Linked DNA regions of Bdellovibrio bacteriovorus str. Tiberius. The protein of the gene in region 3 binds, or shares a complex with, the protein of the main gene of each other region. Links are inferred from orthologs where the notes say so. Each region holds a gene or a part of one and is shown on either strand. Other genes may lie near its edges. The genes, in order: BDT_RS15130, nuoD, BDT_RS18790 and BDT_RS15105.

The links.
Region 1: the proteins of BDT_RS18790 (region 3) and BDT_RS15130 are in contact, whole or in part, in a crystal structure (PDB 6Y11), measured with the Thermus thermophilus proteins. The link is inferred for Bdellovibrio bacteriovorus str. Tiberius from one-to-one orthologs. Residues at the interface, in WP_096411122.1 of Thermus thermophilus: Arg36, Val44, Arg45, Met46, Gly47, Pro48, Asn49, Arg50, Val51, Leu57, Gln58, Ala61, Asp62, Ile64, Lys65, Ile67, Phe68, Lys69, Glu70, Ile72, Val74, Glu223, Ala224, Glu225, His233, Thr234, Glu235, Tyr236, Ser237, Trp241; in WP_096411117.1 of Thermus thermophilus: Arg16, Glu17, Gly18, Leu24, Leu27, Val28, Trp30, Gly31, Arg32, Asn34, Ser35, Trp37, Thr54, Asp55, Ala56, Asp59, Ala61, Arg62, Phe63, Gly64, Glu66, Val67, Phe68, Arg69, Ala70, Ser71, Arg73, Gln74, Ala75, Asp76.
Region 2: the proteins of BDT_RS18790 (region 3) and nuoD are in contact, whole or in part, in a cryo-EM structure (PDB 6ZJN), measured with the Thermus thermophilus proteins. The link is inferred for Bdellovibrio bacteriovorus str. Tiberius from one-to-one orthologs. Residues at the interface, in WP_096411122.1 of Thermus thermophilus: Ala224, Glu225, Gln226, Glu227, Ala295, Trp297, Phe298, Arg299; in WP_223903221.1 of Thermus thermophilus: Pro35, Ser36, Asp139, Gly141, Ala142.
Region 4: the proteins of BDT_RS18790 (region 3) and BDT_RS15105 are in contact, whole or in part, in a cryo-EM structure (PDB 6ZJN), measured with the Thermus thermophilus proteins. The link is inferred for Bdellovibrio bacteriovorus str. Tiberius from one-to-one orthologs. Residues at the interface, in WP_096411122.1 of Thermus thermophilus: Arg41, Phe42, Val44, Arg45, Met46, Thr296, Tyr354; in WP_096411123.1 of Thermus thermophilus: Thr2, Leu3, Lys4, Leu6, Ser9, Thr13, Tyr16, Leu17, Val22, Thr23.

What each region holds. Positions count from the first base shown.
Region 1 is NC_019567.1:3,184,127-3,189,110, forward strand. What follows is about bases 1-2,827. They hold BDT_RS15130 (NADH-quinone oxidoreductase subunit B), read right to left. Parts: upstream 1,762-2,827; coding sequence 1,240-1,761; downstream 1-1,239. Other genes in these bases: nuoD (NADH dehydrogenase (quinone) subunit D), read right to left, coding at 1-1,253; BDT_RS15135 (S8 family peptidase), read left to right, coding at 1,999-2,827. Also shown: more of BDT_RS15135, read left to right, coding at 2,828-3,417; BDT_RS15140 (YceI family protein), read left to right, coding at 3,623-4,228; bufB (MNIO family bufferin maturase), read left to right, coding at 4,237-4,984. UniProt on the Escherichia coli protein: NDH-1 shuttles electrons from NADH, via FMN and iron-sulfur (Fe-S) centers, to quinones in the respiratory chain. The immediate electron acceptor for the enzyme in this species is ubiquinone.
Region 2 is NC_019567.1:3,182,508-3,186,037, forward strand. Bases 532-3,530 are described here. They hold nuoD (NADH dehydrogenase (quinone) subunit D), read right to left. Parts: upstream 2,873-3,530; coding sequence 1,190-2,872; downstream 532-1,189. Other genes in these bases: nuoF (NADH-quinone oxidoreductase subunit NuoF), read right to left, coding at 532-705; BDT_RS15120 (complex I 24 kDa subunit family protein), read right to left, coding at 705-1,178; BDT_RS15130 (NADH-quinone oxidoreductase subunit B), read right to left, coding at 2,859-3,380. Outside these bases: more of nuoF, read right to left, coding at 1-531.
Region 3 is NC_019567.1:3,962,503-3,967,644, forward strand. What follows is about bases 1-2,985. They hold BDT_RS18790 (complex I subunit 1/NuoH family protein), read right to left. Parts: upstream 2,077-2,985; coding sequence 925-2,076; downstream 1-924. Other genes in these bases: nuoL (NADH-quinone oxidoreductase subunit L), read right to left, coding at 1-37; nuoK (NADH-quinone oxidoreductase subunit NuoK), read right to left, coding at 66-389; BDT_RS18785 (NADH-quinone oxidoreductase subunit J), read right to left, coding at 379-915; BDT_RS18795 (NADH-quinone oxidoreductase subunit A), read right to left, coding at 2,086-2,349; mfd (transcription-repair coupling factor), read left to right, coding at 2,578-2,985. Also shown: more of mfd, read left to right, coding at 2,986-5,142. UniProt on the Escherichia coli protein: NDH-1 shuttles electrons from NADH, via FMN and iron-sulfur (Fe-S) centers, to quinones in the respiratory chain. The immediate electron acceptor for the enzyme in this species is believed to be ubiquinone.
Region 4 is NC_019567.1:3,176,809-3,181,964, forward strand. The notes cover bases 1,805-4,803. They hold BDT_RS15105 (NuoI/complex I 23 kDa subunit family protein), read right to left. Parts: upstream 3,567-4,803; coding sequence 3,042-3,566; downstream 1,805-3,041. Other genes in these bases: thpR (RNA 2',3'-cyclic phosphodiesterase), read left to right, coding at 1,819-2,448; BDT_RS15100 (Ig-like domain-containing protein), read right to left, coding at 2,398-2,790; BDT_RS15110 (2Fe-2S iron-sulfur cluster-binding protein), read right to left, coding at 3,563-4,803. In the rest of the region: BDT_RS15085 (LysR family transcriptional regulator), read right to left, coding at 1-694; BDT_RS15090 (TerC family protein), read left to right, coding at 790-1,767; more of BDT_RS15110, read right to left, coding at 4,804-5,131; NADH-quinone oxidoreductase subunit NuoF, read right to left, coding at 5,112-5,156. UniProt on the Escherichia coli protein: NDH-1 shuttles electrons from NADH, via FMN and iron-sulfur (Fe-S) centers, to quinones in the respiratory chain. The immediate electron acceptor for the enzyme in this species is believed to be ubiquinone.

The DNA.
Region 1 (4,984 bases), 780 kb from region 3 along the record:
CCAACTGGAACATCAAAATCCAAAGCGTCGTAACCATAGTATGGCTGAGCTTTACGCAAATCCAGGTTCACACCCGCGGCACGCAGCAACGGACCGGTGTAACCCCACTGGATCGCATCCTGAGCAGAAACCGGGCAGACGTTTTTAGTACGCTGGATGAAGATTTTATTATCAACAACCATCGCCGCCATTTCGTCTGTGCCTTTGCGGATTTCTTTGCAAAGAGCCAGAACTTCGTCGAACCAGCCTTCCGGCGCATCCTGAGCCATACCACCGATACGGGTCATGGACACTGTCAGACGGGCACCGCAAAGTTTTTCAAACAGACCGTAAACTTTTTCACGCATACCGAACATATAGAAGAAGCTGGTCAAAGCCCCCAAGTCCATCGCGCCAGTACCGATTGCGATCGTGTGATCGATGATACGGGAAAGTTCAGCCAGAATTACACGCATCGCCTGCGCTTTTGGCGGGATTTCCACGCCCAAAAGTCTTTCAACCGCTTTGCAGTAACCGATATTGTTCATCGGAGCAGAGCAGTAGTTCAGACGGTCTGTGTAAGGGATCACCTGATTGTACGGGTGAGTCTCTGCCATTTTTTCGAAACAACGGTGCAGGTAACCAATCTCGTTGTTGCAACGGATGATCGTCTCGCCGTCCATTTCAGCCATCACACGCAAAGTTCCGTGCATCGCTGTATGGGAAGGACCGATGTTCAATGGAAGATACTTGTCATTCAATACGTCACCAGGAGAGCCCGGCTCGTTGTTGAAATGGATCGGCAGGGAGTTTGTGCACGCCTGCTGATTGTTCGCATCGTAGTCCTTGCGCAAAGGGTGACCCACGAACTGGTGGTGAGTCAGGATTTTGCGCAGGTTCGGGTGACCGTCGAAGATGATACCGTACATGTCGTACGCTTCACGTTCGAACCAGTCAGCACCACGGTAAGCGGGAATCACTGTACCGATGGACTCGCCCTCACCCACTTGCGCTTTCACGCGCAGACGAGAAGAGTCTTTGGAGTTAAACAGGTTGTAAACAACGTCAAAACGCTTTTCACGGCTTGGATAGTCCGCACCGCACACGTCCATCAGGAAATCGAACTGGCCGCTTTCACGAAGGAACAACAACAGCGCCGGAGCGTCTTCTTTAGGAACTTCAATCACGTCATCGCCAACAGCGTGAGTGAACTTGAAGTTCTCAATTTTAAATTTGCCAGCCAGAAGCTGTTTCAGATTTTCAAGCTTGTTCATATGGGCTCTTCCAGTTGTCTTTCCAAGGGCGTGGTTGATGTGTCGCGATCATACGCTGCAAAGCCATGATACCGTCCATCACCGCTTCTGGTGTCGGAGGGCAACCCGGGATGTAAACGTCGACAGGGATGACTTTATCAACGCCCTGAAGAACGTGGTAAGCACGGTAGAAACCACCGGAGCTTGCGCAAGCGCCCATGGACAACACGTATTTGGGTTCCAGCATCTGCTGATAGATACGCACGATCACCGGAGCCATTTTCTCGGTGATGGTTCCCGCGACGACAAGCAAGTCCGCCTGACGTGGAGAGAAGCGCGCCACTTCCGCACCGAAACGAGCCAAGTCATACTTGGGACCCATCACGGACATGAACTCGATACCGCAACAAGCAGTACCGTACGGCATTGGCCACAGAGAGTTTTTTCTTCCCCACGCAACAATAGCATCAAGCTTTGACGTGAAAGCAAAACCTCGCGACATATCATCTACAGCTTGGGTTCCGGTCATCCCATCGTGAGATACCAAACCCTGCACTTGTTCATTGTGCATAAATACACCTCTGCAATTTCATTTAGCTATCATTAAGTAGTTACTGAAAAACCGTAATCCTGACAACTAGATATATATATTGGCGGCCCTCGCCGATTTCTTCAACGCGCCTTTCCAAAGTGGGCCAAATGAAATTGATTCTCCTGTCGTTTAACCACAAACTTTAGGGAGCTTAAACAATAGGAGAAAACCCACATGAAGAAGATGGCACTGTACGTTGCTTCTGCCATTCTTGCTTTGTCCGGAGTGGCATCTGCCAACTCTCAAAAGCAAGATTTGCTTATTAAACTGGCACCTGGCTTCGTCGAATTGGAAATTCAGGGCGCAAAAGTCGAAAAATTGAGCGAATCCTGGGTTCGCGTTCAAGCTCCCCGCCGCATGAGCCTTCAATCTTTGGAAAAGAATCCGGCAATCGAGTACGTTCAACCGAACTACAAAATCTCCCTTTTGGAAGATTATAAAATCGAAGATCCTCTTCGCCGTGCCGCTTTGGCAAAGATGCTTTCAAGAAATCCTCAGCTTCGTGCAGCCGCTCGCCAGGACAACCCGGCGATTCCTGACGCTCCGCAACCAACGACCGGGGCAGATCCTTTGTTCTCCAAACAGTGGGGCATGCTGGATATCGGTGTGATTGACGGCTGGAAAGTGACCAAAGGCAATCCGGAAATGATCGTGGCGGTTATCGACACTGGTGTCGACTATACTCACGAAGACCTTCTGCCAAATCTTTGGAGAAACGCCGGCGAAATCCCTGACAACGGCATCGACGATGACGGTAACGGTTACATCGACGACGTGATCGGCTGGGACTTTGTGACCAACGACAATAAACCTTATGACCTTGCGGTGGATTCTTTGGACGGTTTGTTCAAAGGTGGCAATCCGGGTCACGGTACTCACTGTGCTGGCAACGTGGCAGCTCGTGGCGACAACGGCAAAGGTATTGCTGGCGTGGCACCGAATGTGAAAATCATGTCTTTGCGTTTCATCGGCATGACTGGCGGCGGGACCACGGCTGATGCGATCAAATCCATCCGCTATGCAGTTGATAACGGCGCGAAAATCATGAACAACTCATGGGGTTCTGAAGGTGAAGAGCCTGGCGCTCCTGAAAATCAGGCTTTGCGTGATGCTGTTCAATACGCTCAGGACAAAGGTGTTCTGTTCATCGCAGCGGCTGGTAACGGTCACCGCGGTGTGGGTTATGATAACGATACAGACAAGCTTCCGGCTTACCCTGCGTCTTATGATCATGACATCATCATCTCTGTGGCGGCATTGGATTCTTCCGACCGTCTGGGTTCTTTCTCTAACTGGGGTCAGAAGTCTGTGGATATCGGTGCTCCGGGCGTGAAGGTTTATTCCACGACTGTGGCACAAAGCTACAGCGATACTGTTATCGATAAATTTGGCTTCAAAGCCACTTGGGATGGTACATCCATGGCAGCGCCTCACGTTGCTGGTGCAGCGGCACTTTACTGGTCTGCCCACCCGGAAAAATCCTGGCAGGATGTAAAAGCGGCGATCATCGGATCTGCTCGCAAGATCAACGCTCTTGATCGCAAATCCGTGTCAGGCGGCAAGCTTGATGTGAAAGCTTTGATGAACTACTAAGTTCTGAAATTCAAAGCCCGGTGCCGACAAAGCACCGGGCTTTTTTTTGCCCAAAATCTGTCACGCAACATCCCGGATTTTCTCTTCTGTTCCGATCTTAAAAACTTTCAGCATCTTAATTTGTAAAAGTTCAGCCCATCCAAAACAGTTAGTAGATATCTGCCCAAGCTCGTGGGCACATTACGAACAACTGAAAGGATACTGTATGCGCACCCTGCTTTTTTCCGTCATCGCAACATCTTTGGTTACGACCACAGCCTATGCCACCAAGTTTGACGTGGATAAAGCGCACACGAATGTTTCCTTCACAGCTCCGCACTTGATGGTCTCAAAAGTCAAAGGCCGCTTCGATCAAGTCAGCGGCACTTTCGAGTTCGATGAAAAATCCATGAAGTTGAGCGACATCAACGTGACCATCAAAACCGAATCGATCAACACCAATGAAGCCGATCGCGACAAACACATGCGCAGTCCGGACTTCTTTGATGTGGCAAAGTTCCCGGAAATGACTTTCAAATCCACCAATGTAAAATACGACAAAAACAAACCCGACAAAGTGGAAGGCGACCTGACCATCCGCGGGATCACCAAAAAGGTCACACTTGATGTGGACTATAACGGCGCTGTCACGGATCCATGGGGCAACCGCGTGATCACCTTTGAAGCCGAAGGCGAAGTCAACCGCAAGGACTTCGGCCTGAACTGGAACAAAGCCATGGATAAAGGCGGCTTTGTTGTCGGCGACAAAATCAAAATCGAAATCGACGGCGAAGCCAAGGTCGCAGCAGCCCCAACAGCTCCAAAAAAATAGAGGCCCTCATGCAAAATTCCAGTTTCTCCCACAAGGTGGGCATGGGCCTGCGGGCCCCGCATTTTCCTTATCTTGAGCAGCGTCCTTCCACAGAGGTGGCGTGGTTCGAGGCCCAGACGGAAACCTACATTCACACCCATGGGCGCTCCATGGAAATGCTGCAAACCATCCGCCAGGACTATCCCGTGGCCCTGCACGGGATTTCGATGAACATCGGTGCGCCGGAAGGCATCCGCGTGGACTATCTGCAGGGGTTGCGCGAACTGATCGACCGGGTGGAACCATTCATTGTTTCAGATCACATGTCGTGGAACTCGATCTCGGGTCAGAACTTCCACAACCTGCTGCCGATCCCCTTCACCGAAGACAGCCTGCAGACCCTGGTGAACAACATCGATTTTGTGCAGAACTTTCTGCGCCGGGCTTTGGTGCTTGAAAATATTTCGACCTATATCAGTTATCATCACAGCCACATGAACGAATGGGATTTCATTTCTGAAGTCAGCAAGCGTTCCGGCTGCGCGCTGCTGCTGGATGTGAACAACATCTATGTGAATTCACGCAACCACGGCTTTGACCCGAAATACTTTATCAACCACATCCCACTGGACCGCGTGGCGCAAATCCATCTGTCCGGCCCAAGTGATTATGGCGACTTCCTGTACGACACCCACTCGCAGGAGATCCCGTCACAGGTGTGGGATCTGTTTAAAATGCTGGCTCCGCAGGTTCGTCACCTGCCGGTGCTGATTGAAC
Region 2 (3,530 bases), 780 kb from region 3 along the record:
AGCGGACTTTTCAGTCCCGTGTTTACGATAGACTTGAGCGCCGTCTTTAATGATGTAAGTCACAGCCGCCAAAGTTTCCACGTTGTTCACGATGGTTGGCTTTCTCAGGTAACCCTGAACTGCCGGGAATGGCGGTTTCAATTTTGGCTGGCCTTTAAGACCTTCCAAAGAGGAAATCATGCCTGTTTCCTCACCGCAGATATAAGCACCCGCGCCACGGTAAACATCCAGATCGAAATCAAAACCGGAACCCAGGATGTTTTTACCCAGAAGACCGGCAGCGTAAGCCTCCTTGATCGCCTTGTTCAGGCATTCAATCGGGAATACGTATTCGCCACGAACATAGATGTAACCTTTATTGGAACCGATCGCGAAAGCAGAAATGATCATGCCTTCGATCAATTGATGTGGAGCACGCTCCATCATCATACGGTCTTTGAAAGTCCCTGGCTCACCTTCATCGGCGTTGCACAGAAGATAGCGTGGCTCGCCGTTTTTCGGCAAAAAGCCCCACTTCATACCCGTTGGGAAACCCGCACCACCACGACCGCGCAGACCGGAAGCTTTCACTTCATCGATAATCTGCTGAGGTTGCATTTTGAAGGCTTTATGAAGAGTTTCGTAACCACCCTTGGCTTTGTAGCCCGCCAAAGTTTGATATTCAGGCAGGTGGTAGAATTCTGTAAGCACTTTTACTTCAGACATTATTTCATACCTCTCAACAGATTCATCGCTGTCTCTGGAGTCAGCTTTTCATGATAGGTGTCATTCACCTGCATCATCGGCGCAGTTCCGCAGGAACCAAGGCACTCGACCTTGGAAACTGTGAAGCGACCGTCAGCAGTGACTTCATTGTATTTTACACCCAGCTCATGGCAGATGTGGCTTGCCATTTCACGGCCGCCCTCAAGCGCGCAGGAGATGTTCGTGCAAACCTGCACGTGGTACTTGCCCACGGGCTTCTGGTTGAACATGGTGTAGAATTTGAAGACTTCATTAATACGTGCTTCCGGAATATCCATCACCTGGGAAAGGTGGCGGATAATGTCCGGCGTGATGAAGCCGTTGTTTTCTTTTTGAGCAACATAAAGACTTGGAATAATAGCGGACTCTTTCGCTTCGTAGCGAGCCAGTTCACTTTTTACTGCAGCCAAGCCAGAATCAGACAATTTAAACATCGTTGTTTCCTCTAGCGGTCCAATTCGCCGGCAATAAGGTTCATGGAAGCAACCGTTGCAATCGCATCGGCCAGCATCGCACCCTTAACCACAGTCGGGAAAGACTGGTAGATCGCGAAGCAAGGTGGACGAACTTTCAAACGGTAAGGATTCGCGGAACCATCGCTGACCAGATAGAAGCCCAACTCACCGTTGGCCGCCTCTGTCGCATCGTAAACTTCACCCACTGGTGGGCGAAGACCTTTGATGATCAGCATGAAGTGATTCATCAAACCTTCGATGTTGCCGTAAACGTCTTTTTTCTCTGGAAGAACGATGCCTTTGTCGCGGATTGTGTAATCGCCACCAGGAACGTTTTTGCAGACTTGTTCAATGATACGAACGGACTGACGCATTTCCTCGAAACGAACCAGGTAACGGTCATAGATGTCACCGTTGGTTCCAACTGGAACATCAAAATCCAAAGCGTCGTAACCATAGTATGGCTGAGCTTTACGCAAATCCAGGTTCACACCCGCGGCACGCAGCAACGGACCGGTGTAACCCCACTGGATCGCATCCTGAGCAGAAACCGGGCAGACGTTTTTAGTACGCTGGATGAAGATTTTATTATCAACAACCATCGCCGCCATTTCGTCTGTGCCTTTGCGGATTTCTTTGCAAAGAGCCAGAACTTCGTCGAACCAGCCTTCCGGCGCATCCTGAGCCATACCACCGATACGGGTCATGGACACTGTCAGACGGGCACCGCAAAGTTTTTCAAACAGACCGTAAACTTTTTCACGCATACCGAACATATAGAAGAAGCTGGTCAAAGCCCCCAAGTCCATCGCGCCAGTACCGATTGCGATCGTGTGATCGATGATACGGGAAAGTTCAGCCAGAATTACACGCATCGCCTGCGCTTTTGGCGGGATTTCCACGCCCAAAAGTCTTTCAACCGCTTTGCAGTAACCGATATTGTTCATCGGAGCAGAGCAGTAGTTCAGACGGTCTGTGTAAGGGATCACCTGATTGTACGGGTGAGTCTCTGCCATTTTTTCGAAACAACGGTGCAGGTAACCAATCTCGTTGTTGCAACGGATGATCGTCTCGCCGTCCATTTCAGCCATCACACGCAAAGTTCCGTGCATCGCTGTATGGGAAGGACCGATGTTCAATGGAAGATACTTGTCATTCAATACGTCACCAGGAGAGCCCGGCTCGTTGTTGAAATGGATCGGCAGGGAGTTTGTGCACGCCTGCTGATTGTTCGCATCGTAGTCCTTGCGCAAAGGGTGACCCACGAACTGGTGGTGAGTCAGGATTTTGCGCAGGTTCGGGTGACCGTCGAAGATGATACCGTACATGTCGTACGCTTCACGTTCGAACCAGTCAGCACCACGGTAAGCGGGAATCACTGTACCGATGGACTCGCCCTCACCCACTTGCGCTTTCACGCGCAGACGAGAAGAGTCTTTGGAGTTAAACAGGTTGTAAACAACGTCAAAACGCTTTTCACGGCTTGGATAGTCCGCACCGCACACGTCCATCAGGAAATCGAACTGGCCGCTTTCACGAAGGAACAACAACAGCGCCGGAGCGTCTTCTTTAGGAACTTCAATCACGTCATCGCCAACAGCGTGAGTGAACTTGAAGTTCTCAATTTTAAATTTGCCAGCCAGAAGCTGTTTCAGATTTTCAAGCTTGTTCATATGGGCTCTTCCAGTTGTCTTTCCAAGGGCGTGGTTGATGTGTCGCGATCATACGCTGCAAAGCCATGATACCGTCCATCACCGCTTCTGGTGTCGGAGGGCAACCCGGGATGTAAACGTCGACAGGGATGACTTTATCAACGCCCTGAAGAACGTGGTAAGCACGGTAGAAACCACCGGAGCTTGCGCAAGCGCCCATGGACAACACGTATTTGGGTTCCAGCATCTGCTGATAGATACGCACGATCACCGGAGCCATTTTCTCGGTGATGGTTCCCGCGACGACAAGCAAGTCCGCCTGACGTGGAGAGAAGCGCGCCACTTCCGCACCGAAACGAGCCAAGTCATACTTGGGACCCATCACGGACATGAACTCGATACCGCAACAAGCAGTACCGTACGGCATTGGCCACAGAGAGTTTTTTCTTCCCCACGCAACAATAGCATCAAGCTTTGACGTGAAAGCAAAACCTCGCGACATATCATCTACAGCTTGGGTTCCGGTCATCCCATCGTGAGATACCAAACCCTGCACTTGTTCATTGTGCATAAATACACCTCTGCAATTTCATTTAGCTATCATTAAGTAGTTACTGAAAAACCGTAATCCTGACAACTAGATATATATATTGGCGGCCCTCGCCGATTTCTTCAACGC
Region 3 (5,142 bases):
GGAAACCAACAAAAGGAGCCAGAATCAGGACTGCCATTAATAGAGAATGATTCACAGCTTATCCCCTATCCTTTCAAATGCTCAAAGAAGCGGATGTTCACTTCGTTGAATCGTTTAAAGATGGATACTGCCAGCGCCAGACCCACTGCCGCTTCCGCAGCCGCGATAGTCATAACGAAGAACACCATGATGTGACCATCCAGCAGGCCCAGGTATTTACTGAAAGCCACGAAAGTCAGATTCACAGAGTTCAGCATCAACTCGATGGACATCAAAAGAACGATCACGTTACGGCGAAGAAGAACGCCCGCCATACCCATAACAAACAAAAGTGCAGCCAGAACCAAGTAATGAGTCAGGCCGATATTATTGATGAACTCAGTGTTCATGTGTTCCACCTTTACTGCGCGCCAAAGCAACGGCACCCACTGCAATTACCAGAAGAAGAACGCCCAAAGCCTCAAATCCGAAGATGTATTTGGTGAACAAGATCTGTCCCAAAGCTTTGGTTGATTCCATGCCTGTACCCACCAGCACCGGATTGTCTGTGGTTTTTTCACCCATCAGATTCACCGACATGGCGATAGCACCCACGACCAAGCCTGCAAACAGGCCGACAGAGGCGATTTTAACCACACCCGTGAACTTGCCACGAGTGAAGGCCTGAACGTCTTTTTTCAAGTCGAAGAGCATGATCACCATCGTGAACAAAACCATGACCGCACCGGCGTAAACAATCAGCTGAACGCCCGCGATAAAGTAGGCATTCAGAGTCACGAACAAGGCGGAGATTCCCACCATGGTCATCGCCAGGCACAAAGCGGAATAGATCGGATTGGACATCAAAATGACACTAAGGCCGGAAGCCAGAGTGACAAACGCTAAAAACCAGAAAAGAAATGCATCTGCTGTCATTTTAACTCCTTACAAAGATGCGATGTAGATCACAAAGGCTGTGATAATGGTGTTTGCCAAAGCCCAAGGAAGCATCGTCTTCCAGCCCAGATCCATCAGCTGATCGTAACGGAAACGAGGCAAAGTCCAACGTACCCAGATGAAGACCCACATGAAGAAACCAAACTTGATGTTGAACACCAGGAAATGGATCAACGCGACCAAAGCACTTGCCGTGCCGGCTGTGGAAGCAACACCCGCCGCCCATTCATTCAGTTCAGCCACAGACACGTAAGGAATCGTGTAACCACCGAAGAAGAACAGCACCATCAGACCGGAAGCGATCATCATGTGACCGTATTCCCCGATGAAGAACATGTTGAATTTGAAACCGCCGTACTCAGTGTGGAAACCACCCACCAGCTCGGATTCACCTTCCGCCAAGTCAAATGGCAGACGGTTGGATTCCGCAAACGCGGCCGAGAAGAACAACAAAGCCCCCACTGGTTGATAGAAAATACCCCAGTTTGGCAGCCAGTTTGCGGTGATTGTGTGACCCAGGAAAGAGAACGCCAAAGGACCCTGCTGAGCCAGTGTCATTTCCGTCAGGTTGAACGTGCCATAAAGCATGATCACACCCACAATGGAAAGACCCAATGCCAGTTCGTAGGAAATCGTTTGTGCGGAAGCACGAAGCGCACCCATCAGGGTGTACTTGTTGCCGGAACCCCAGCCCGCCATCAGCAATGTGTAAGCAGCCAATGAGCTGACGCCCAGGATGAACACGATGCCCACGCCGATATCATAGCCCTGAACCAGGAAAGTGTAAGGACCCCAAGTGGAGCCGAACATTTCAAAGGTGCCTACCTGAATCGGAGAAGAAAGCGGAATCGCAGAGAAAGCCACTGCACCCGGAATCAACGCGAAGATCGGAGCCGCATAGTACAGGAACGGCTTCGCCGTTTGCGGCATGAAGTTTTCCTTGTTCAGGAACTTCACCGCATCGGCAAGAAGCTGCACGAGACCCAGAGGACCCACGCGGTTCGGACCCAGACGATCCTGAATGAAGGCGGAACCACGGCGCTCAAGCCATACCAAAATAGGCACTGCCTGAACCATCATCAGGAAGATGACGACCAGTTTTAAACCGTTGACGGTTATTTCGAAAATATCTTTACCCATTCCCATCGCTTAGTCCCATTCCAAAGCTTTAGATTTAACTTCCCAGAACAGCCCGAAGATGAAGATCGCGATGAAGATCATCATGGAAACGAAGACAAATGTGCCTCCGCCTGTCGCGATGAACTCACGGAATGAAATCGCCCAAGGGTACATGAAGATAATCTCGATATCGAAAAGGATGAACAGGATCGCTGTCAGATAGTACTTAACAGAAATCTTTGTCTCCTTTTTCTCAATACCAGGAATACCGCACTCGTAAGGCTCGTACTTCACAGGGTTGTATACCGGTTTTGTCCCAGTAATATTGGCAGCAAGCCAAACTAAAAAGGCTCCAAAAAGAGCAATGAAAATGACGATGAATATGACTCCACCGAGTGGCACTAGTCCCTCCAAAGTTGTCGTTATTATTTGGATTTCAATTAGTTATATATGTGTCGTCAGTGAAAACCAAGAAATATGAATGGAAACAAGGCGATAAGCGTGGCAAGATGAGCCCACCAAATGAAAGCCGAAAGCACTCACACAAGACTCGAATCCATCCTGGAAAGAGCCTTTGAAACAACTCGCGGAAAGATTCAAGTCACCGGGGCGGCGTCTCCGCTGGCACTTGCTTACTTTTTGTCGCAGACTTACTCTAAAAAAATCAACGGCTTGCCGCATCTTGTTGTGACTGGCAGTCATCGTGAAGCGGTGACCTTGCAAGCCTTGCTGGAGTTCTTCGACCCGAGTCGTCATAGTCATATTCTGCCCGCTTTCGATGTTTCACCCTACTCCGGACTCTATCCCAACACCCAAGTCGTCGCAGACCGGGTTCGCTTCCTGGCAAAAGCTCAAGTCGCCAAAGCCGGAGAAATCTTCATATCCTCAGTTGACGCGCTGATGCAGAAAACCCTTCCGATGAAGATCCTGAAGGATCACTCCAAAACCGTTCGCGCCGGAGATGAGCTTCCCGAGAACCTTTCGGACTATTTCTCGTCCTTAGGTTACACCGCGGCTCCGATGGTTGAAGACAAGGGTCAGTTTGCGGTTCGCGGTGGTATCGTGGACATCTATCCACCCACCGAAAATCAACCCGTGCGCATGGATCTGTTCGGCGATCAGGTGGAAAGCCTTCGTCATTTCAGTGTGGCGGATCAAAGAAGCTCGGACGAAATTCAATCCTTTGTTCTGACTCCGGCCCGCGAAGTTCTTTATCGCGACGAAACCCATGAAAGACTTTTGCAACGGGTGCGCGCCTCGCTTGAGGACCGCAAGGTGGACAAGGCTGAAGCCGAAGAAACCCTGCGATCTCTGGTGCTAAAGAATGCCTTTCCGGGCATTGAATTCCTGCTTCCTTATTTCTATGGCGAACTTGCCACGCCGGCCGATCATTTCCCGGGCGCTTTGAATCTGTGGTTCCTGGATCCGGTGGAGATCTCGCGCTGTGCGGATGAAATGTGGGGGGAACTAAAAGCCGATCACCGCACCAGCGACGCTCACGTGATCCGCCCTGAGCTTGAAGACATCTACGTGAACTTTGAAACTTTGGCCTATCCGCTGAACTCGCGTCAGGTGTATTTTTCTTCCCTGGAATATTTCGACGAAGAAAACTCGGATGATTCCCGGGTTGAGTATCGTACGGCAATGACTCAGGATTTTACAAACCTGGCATTAGCCAACGCGGTCGGCACCGAACCGTGGTTGCAGGCTGCGGCCAACAAACTTCATCGCTGGCGTGATGAGGGTTATCGCATCTTTGTCAGCACCAAAAATCAGTCCCATATCGACCGGTTGTCTTTGGTGTTTGAAAAGCTGGAGCTAAAAGCCGTTCGCACCAGCAGCGATGAATACCGCTGGGATTCGTGGCTGCAGGAACAGGATCGTGAACAAAACATCGTTCACATCGTGCCCCGTTACCTGGCTGAGAGCCTGCGCCTGGAGGAAGAAAAGATCATCTTCCTGCGCGATGAGGACTTCTATGGTAAAAAACAGCGCTCTAAAGAATCCAGTGGCGCCCAGGATTTCCAAAAGCAGGCCAAGCGTCTTTCCTTCGGTGATTTGAAACCGGGTGATCTGGTTGTTCACACCAAGCACGGGATCGGCCAGTACGAAGGCCTGAAGATCATGAATATCAGCGGCGTCGAATCTGAATACATTCAGGTCGGCTATAAGGATAAAGACAAACTTTATCTGCCCGTGTACCGCGTAGGTCAGCTGCAAAAGTTCTCGGGTGCTGGCACCAGCATCCTGGACAAACTGGGCGGCACAGCCTGGGAAAAAACCAAAGCCAAGGTCAAATCCCATGTGCGCGACATCGCCGCGGACTTGCTGGCTCTTTATGCCAAGCGCGCAGAAATGCACCGCCCGGCTTTTGTGATCAAAGAAGATGAAGTGCTGATGTTTGATAACGGCTTCCCTTACGAGGAAACCGACGATCAGCTTCGCGCCATCAATGACATCCGCAAAGATTTAAAATCCACGAAGCCCATGGATCGTCTGGTTTGCGGTGATGTGGGCTTTGGTAAAACCGAAGTCGCAATGAGGGCCGCCTTCTTTGCCATTCAAGCCCGCAAACAAGTGGCGGTGCTGGCGCCGACGACTGTGTTGACCTTCCAGCACTTTGAAACCTTCAAAAAACGCTTCGAAGGCTGGCCCGTGGACATCCGCGTGCTGAATCGTTTCGTGACTCCCGCCGAAGTGAAAAAGACTTTGCAGGATTTGAAAGACGGAAAAGTTGATTTGATCGTCGGCACCCACAAATTGCTGGGGTCATCGATTGCTTACAAGGATTTAGGTCTTTTGATTATCGACGAAGAACAAAAGTTCGGCGTCACACATAAAGAGAAAATCAAAAAAATCAAAACCAGCGTCGACACCCTGACACTGTCAGCAACGCCGATTCCGCGCACCCTGAACATGGCGCTAGTCGGGATTCGCGATTTAAGTTTAATCAACACCGCGCCGGTGGATCGTCTGCCGACCCGCACCTTTGTGACAAAGTTTGATGCCGAAACCATCCGCAAAGCCGTGACGGCTGAAATTTCCCGCGGTGGTCAGGTGTATTTTATCCATAACCGCATTGAATCC
Region 4 (5,156 bases), 780 kb from region 3 along the record:
GAGTTTCTGCGATACGGTCCACGCGAATGCCATTGATTGAGAAATAATGTTCCAGATCACGGCGCAGACGACTGTGAATGGTCGGGAAAATAAACGGCTGACCTTCCAGTGAATACGGAAAATCCCGACGCAGATGTTTGTACTTCGCCGAGGCACACACAACCACATCAAGCTTTGCGATGGATTTGGCATAAACAGTCTGGAAGTCCACGTTCGGAGGATAATTGGAAAGCAGCAGATCAATCTGATGGGCACTGAGCTCGCGAAGCAAATCGTTGCTGGCACCTTCCAAAACTGAAACCGCACAGTTCCCTTGTTTGTAGGCCTGCAACACCACTTCTGAAATGATCGGCTTGGGTACACTGTCCAGCGCTCCGATTTGTACGTGCACACGGTTGTTCTGCAAACGGTCCTGCAGAACCTCCACCATTTCCGCCCCTAGGCGAAACACCTGATCGGCGTATTCATAGGCAATCTTCCCGGCTTCTGTCAAAAACAGGCGTTGTTTGCGTCTTTCAAAAAGATTCTTCCCCAACGACTCTTCCAGCTGCTTTAATTGAATACTAAGAGTCGGTTGACCCATGTTCAGCTTTTCAGCGGCCTTGGCGATACTGCCCTCTTTGGCAATAACGTGGAAATAGTGCAGATGATGGTAGTTCAGCCATTGAACCTGATTTTCGATACGAACGGGCATGTTTCACCTCATTGCTTTTAGCGAATAACTTAATAAAGAATATCTAATTTTTAAAACATCCAAAAGTCTTTATACTGCGCTCTGGAGGTTTTACTGTGTCCGAAACGTTACTATTCCCTTTTGCTGACTTCTGGTGGTTTTACGCAGGTTTCATCGCCTTTGTCATAGGTATGCTTGCCCTGGATCTGGGCGTATTTCATAAACACTCACATACGGTGAGTTTCAAGGAAGCCACGATCTGGTCGATTGTTTGGGTGTCCATCGCGATGCTGTTCAATCTGGGTTTGTACTACTACACCCTGCATCTTTACCCCGAAACGCCCGCCATCGCCAAACAGGTGGGGCTGGAGTTCCTGACCGGCTATGTGATTGAAAAGTCGCTGTCCATCGATAACATTTTCGTGTTTGTCGTGGTCTTTAGCTTCTTCTCGGTCCCGGCCAAGTACCAGCACCGCGTGCTGTTCTATGGTATCCTGGGCGCCCTGATCTTCCGTGCGATCTTCATCGCGCTTGGTTCCGTCCTGATGCAATACCAGGCTGTGGTTCTGATCTTTGGTGCATTCCTGATCATCACTGGTGTGAAGATGATGTTCCAGCCGGACAAAGAGGTCGACCCGTCCCAAAACTGGCTGATCAAATGGCTTAAAAAGCATATTCGCGTTGCGGATCGCATGCATGAAGATCATTTCTTCATCAAAGAAAACGGCGTGAAACTGGCGACTCCATTGTTTATTGCCCTGGTGTTCCTGGAGTTCACGGACATCATCTTTGCGGTGGATTCCGTGCCGGCGATCTTCGCTATCACGAAAGAGCCTTTGCTGGTGTTCACATCCAACATCTTTGCGATCCTGGGTCTGCGTTCCCTGTACTTCCTGCTGGCGGGTGTGGTTGATAAATTCCACCTGCTGAAGTACGGCCTGGCTCTGACCCTGATCTTTGTCGGCCTGAAGATGGTATGGCTGAACAAGTTGTTCGGCGGCCACTTCCCGATTGGCATCTCTTTGGGAATCATTTTCGCGTTCATCGGTGGCTCTATTGCCGCTTCCCTGATGTTCCCGAAAAAAGAAGCTTAATCCATTAGACAAGCCCCCTCATAACAGCGATCATAGTTATGAGGGGGCTTTATGACCAGACGACTGTTCCTTGCTCTCAACGCTACCGATCCTTTGGCAGACACCTTTCTGCCGACCTTAAAGAAACTCAAAATCAATGCTGATCGCCGTGAAATAATCGTGAAGTGGGTCCCGACGGACAACTACCACGTCACTATTACTTTTTTAGGTGACCGCCCCGAAGACGAAGTTCAAAAGGTTGCCGAAGCGCTGGCCAGCGTGTGCCAGAACTTTGCCCCGTTTGATCTGAAGATCGAGGATGTCGGTGCGTTTTCAAACGAACACGACGCCCGGGTTCTGTGGCTGGGTGTGCAGAACAAAAGAAGTCTGAATGAATTCAAAGAAGCTCTGGATCGCGAGCTGGTGGAAAAAAATCTGCTGCCGCAAATTGAAGAGCGGGCATTTTCACCGCATCTGACTTTTGGAAGACTTCGCAATCCGCGAAGTGTGAAGGATATGATCTCGCCGTTTAAACGCAAAAGTTTCGGCAAAATTCATGTCACGGAAATCGTGTTGTATGAATCAACACTGCAAGGGGCCTTCCCAGTGTACAAGCCCCTCGCCCGTTGCAAGCTGACCGGAAGCGCCGACCTAGCGGATGGCGTTCCCGAACAAACGGATATAGATATTACTTTCACGTAGGTGAACAGTGACATCACCCCAGTGACCACCTGTCGTGGAGGGGCTGAAAATCACACGGATCACACACTGCTGCCCCGGCATAAGGATCTGCGGGCAGTTGGTGTTCACGCGATATGCGAAAGAACCCTGAACACTGATACCACGAATGAATGTGGAATCAGGGCCGTTGGCCGTCAGAATGAAATCCTGAAATCTGGCAGAATGAACAAAAGAAGTCCCGAAGTTATAATTAAGATACTGATCCAGAGCTTTCGTTTCAAGATTCAGCGGCTGAACAGCCACATCCGCCAAAGCAAATGCCGGAGCCAAAACCAAAGCGATCGCCATCAAAAACTTTTTCATAGAATCCCCCTTCTATGACTTAAGTCTGGCAGGGGAACCAAAGCGCGGGCAAACAAAAAGGGAGTCTTTCGACTCCCTTTTTGACGCATTGTAGATGTAAAAAGTCACCAGGCACCTTTTAGCGGCTGATCAAAAAGGTTCAGCCGCGAGGCGGAGGGGCTCCGCTGAAACGGAGGCGTGCTCCTAGCACGTCGGAGAGAAAGCGGCGCCCCGACAACGAAGTCGGATGGGCCTTTTTCATCAGCCGCGGCTTAGATGCCGGCTTTGTGGCGTTCTTGATCGTCGACGTGAGTCAGGATGCCGCCCTTAAGATTTGGACGGTATGCCAGATGATTGATGTCGTAGATGAAGTTTGCACCATTCACGCCTGGAGTCTGCCATTCAGGGCCCAAACGGATTGCATCCACCGGGCAGGCTTCTTCACAGAAACCGCAGAATACGCAGCGAAGAATGTCGATCTCGTAGCTGATCGGAAACTTTTCGACCGCTGGGTCGTTGTGTTCCGCCGCCGTGATCTTGATACATTCTGCAGGACAGTTGGTCGCGCAAAGCATACAAGCCGTGCAACGCAAAGAACCGTCTTTTTTAACCGTCAGAACGTGATTGCCCTTGAAACGAGGAGAGTACTCATACTTCTCCTCTGGATAGTTCAGGGTCATCATTTTCTTCTGATTGAACAAGTTCTTCAGCAAGTGCTTCATGGTCGTTGCCAGACCACCCAGGATCCCCGGCAGGAACCACTTCGACTTTTCAGAGTTGTTCTGCATTACGCTCATAGGCTACCTCTTCTGAACACGAACTCATTCTTTTTACGAGCTTCCAAAGTCACCTGATCGTCACGCTGGTTGTTCGGCATGAATGCCGCATTTGCCGTCGGAAGAGCCAGATTCTTGCCAACCATCAACAAAGTCGCCTCTGTCAAAGTCAGCGCTTCAGAAACCACATTCGTCACTTTCTTGATCTTCTGTTCAAGACCGGAGAAGTTGATGAATGTGCCGTCTTTTTCCACGAACGTTTTCATTGGAATGATCCAAACGTTGCCAGTCAAAGCCGTCAAAGCGTCGTTTTTACCCGCTTGCATCCAGATCAGATTCTGAGCTTTGGAAAGCTCTTTCAATCTTTCGTTGTAATCTGGGAATACCGCTTGGTTTTCCGGACCCGCCACAACCACAGTTTTGATTGAGCCGTTTGCAAGACCTGCAGACAGATCAGCCCAAGTGGACGTGATGCCGTACTTTTCCATAACTTTCAAAAGACCTTTGGTGTTCGGGTTCTTGTCTCCGCGAGACAACAAACCGTCGAAGGTGTCGAAAGTCTCTTTGTTGTTAACCCAGAAGAACACTTTTTTGGTTTTGAATTCTTCAACAAACGTCTTGATGATCGCTTCGTACTCTTCAACAGTGTACTGAGCTGTCAAAACAAGCGCCAAAGCATCGCCGGAAGTGCTTTTCAGAACTTCGCTTGCGCTTTTCGCTGCCGCGCCTGGAGCCATTTCTTTCCCGGCAACAACACCTTTAACAAGGCGTGCTTCACGGTTTACGAATTTATAGGCGTTACGACCGCTGTCGCACATCCAGTGACCGTTCACCTGTTCATTGTAAACAGGCTTGATACGGAACAGGCCTTCTTTGTTGTAGTAAACCTTGATGTTGCAACCAGTGGAGCAACCGTTACAAACGCTGTCGCCGTCTTTTAGATACCAAACGCGCTGACGGAAACGGAAGTCTTTGGACGTCAACGCACCCACCGGGCAGATGTCGACAGTGTTCAAAGAGTATTTATTGTCCAAAAGCATGCCGTCGTGAGTGCCGATTTCAGTGCGATCACCACGGTTGAACAAGCCCAACTCGTTGGTCTTGGAAACTTCTTCCGTGAAACGCACGCAGCGGGAGCAAAGAATGCAACGCTCGGAATCCAGAACCACAGTTGGTCCCAAATCCACAACTTTGTGCTTTTTAACTTTTGCTTCAGCCATCTCTGGATCGTACTTGCCGTACTCCATGTACTGATCCTGCAGACCGCACTCGCCGGCCTGATCGCAAATCGGGCAATCCAGCGGGTGATTGATCAAGTGGAAGTCCAGGCCCCACTTTACAGCGTCTTTAACTTTTTCAGACGTGTTGTTGACCTTCATACCCTCAGTAACCATGGTGTTACATGCGATCTGAACGCGTGGATTTCCTTCGATCTCCACCACGCAAAGACGACAAACACCGGCTACAGACAGACCCGGGTGCCAGCAATAGTGAGCGATACGATCGCCAGACTGTTGCATCGCCTCGATGATCGACGTGCCTTCTTTTACTTCGACTTCTTTGCCATTAATGGTGCATTTCGGCATATGTCGTTCCTTTTACCTTAGAGCG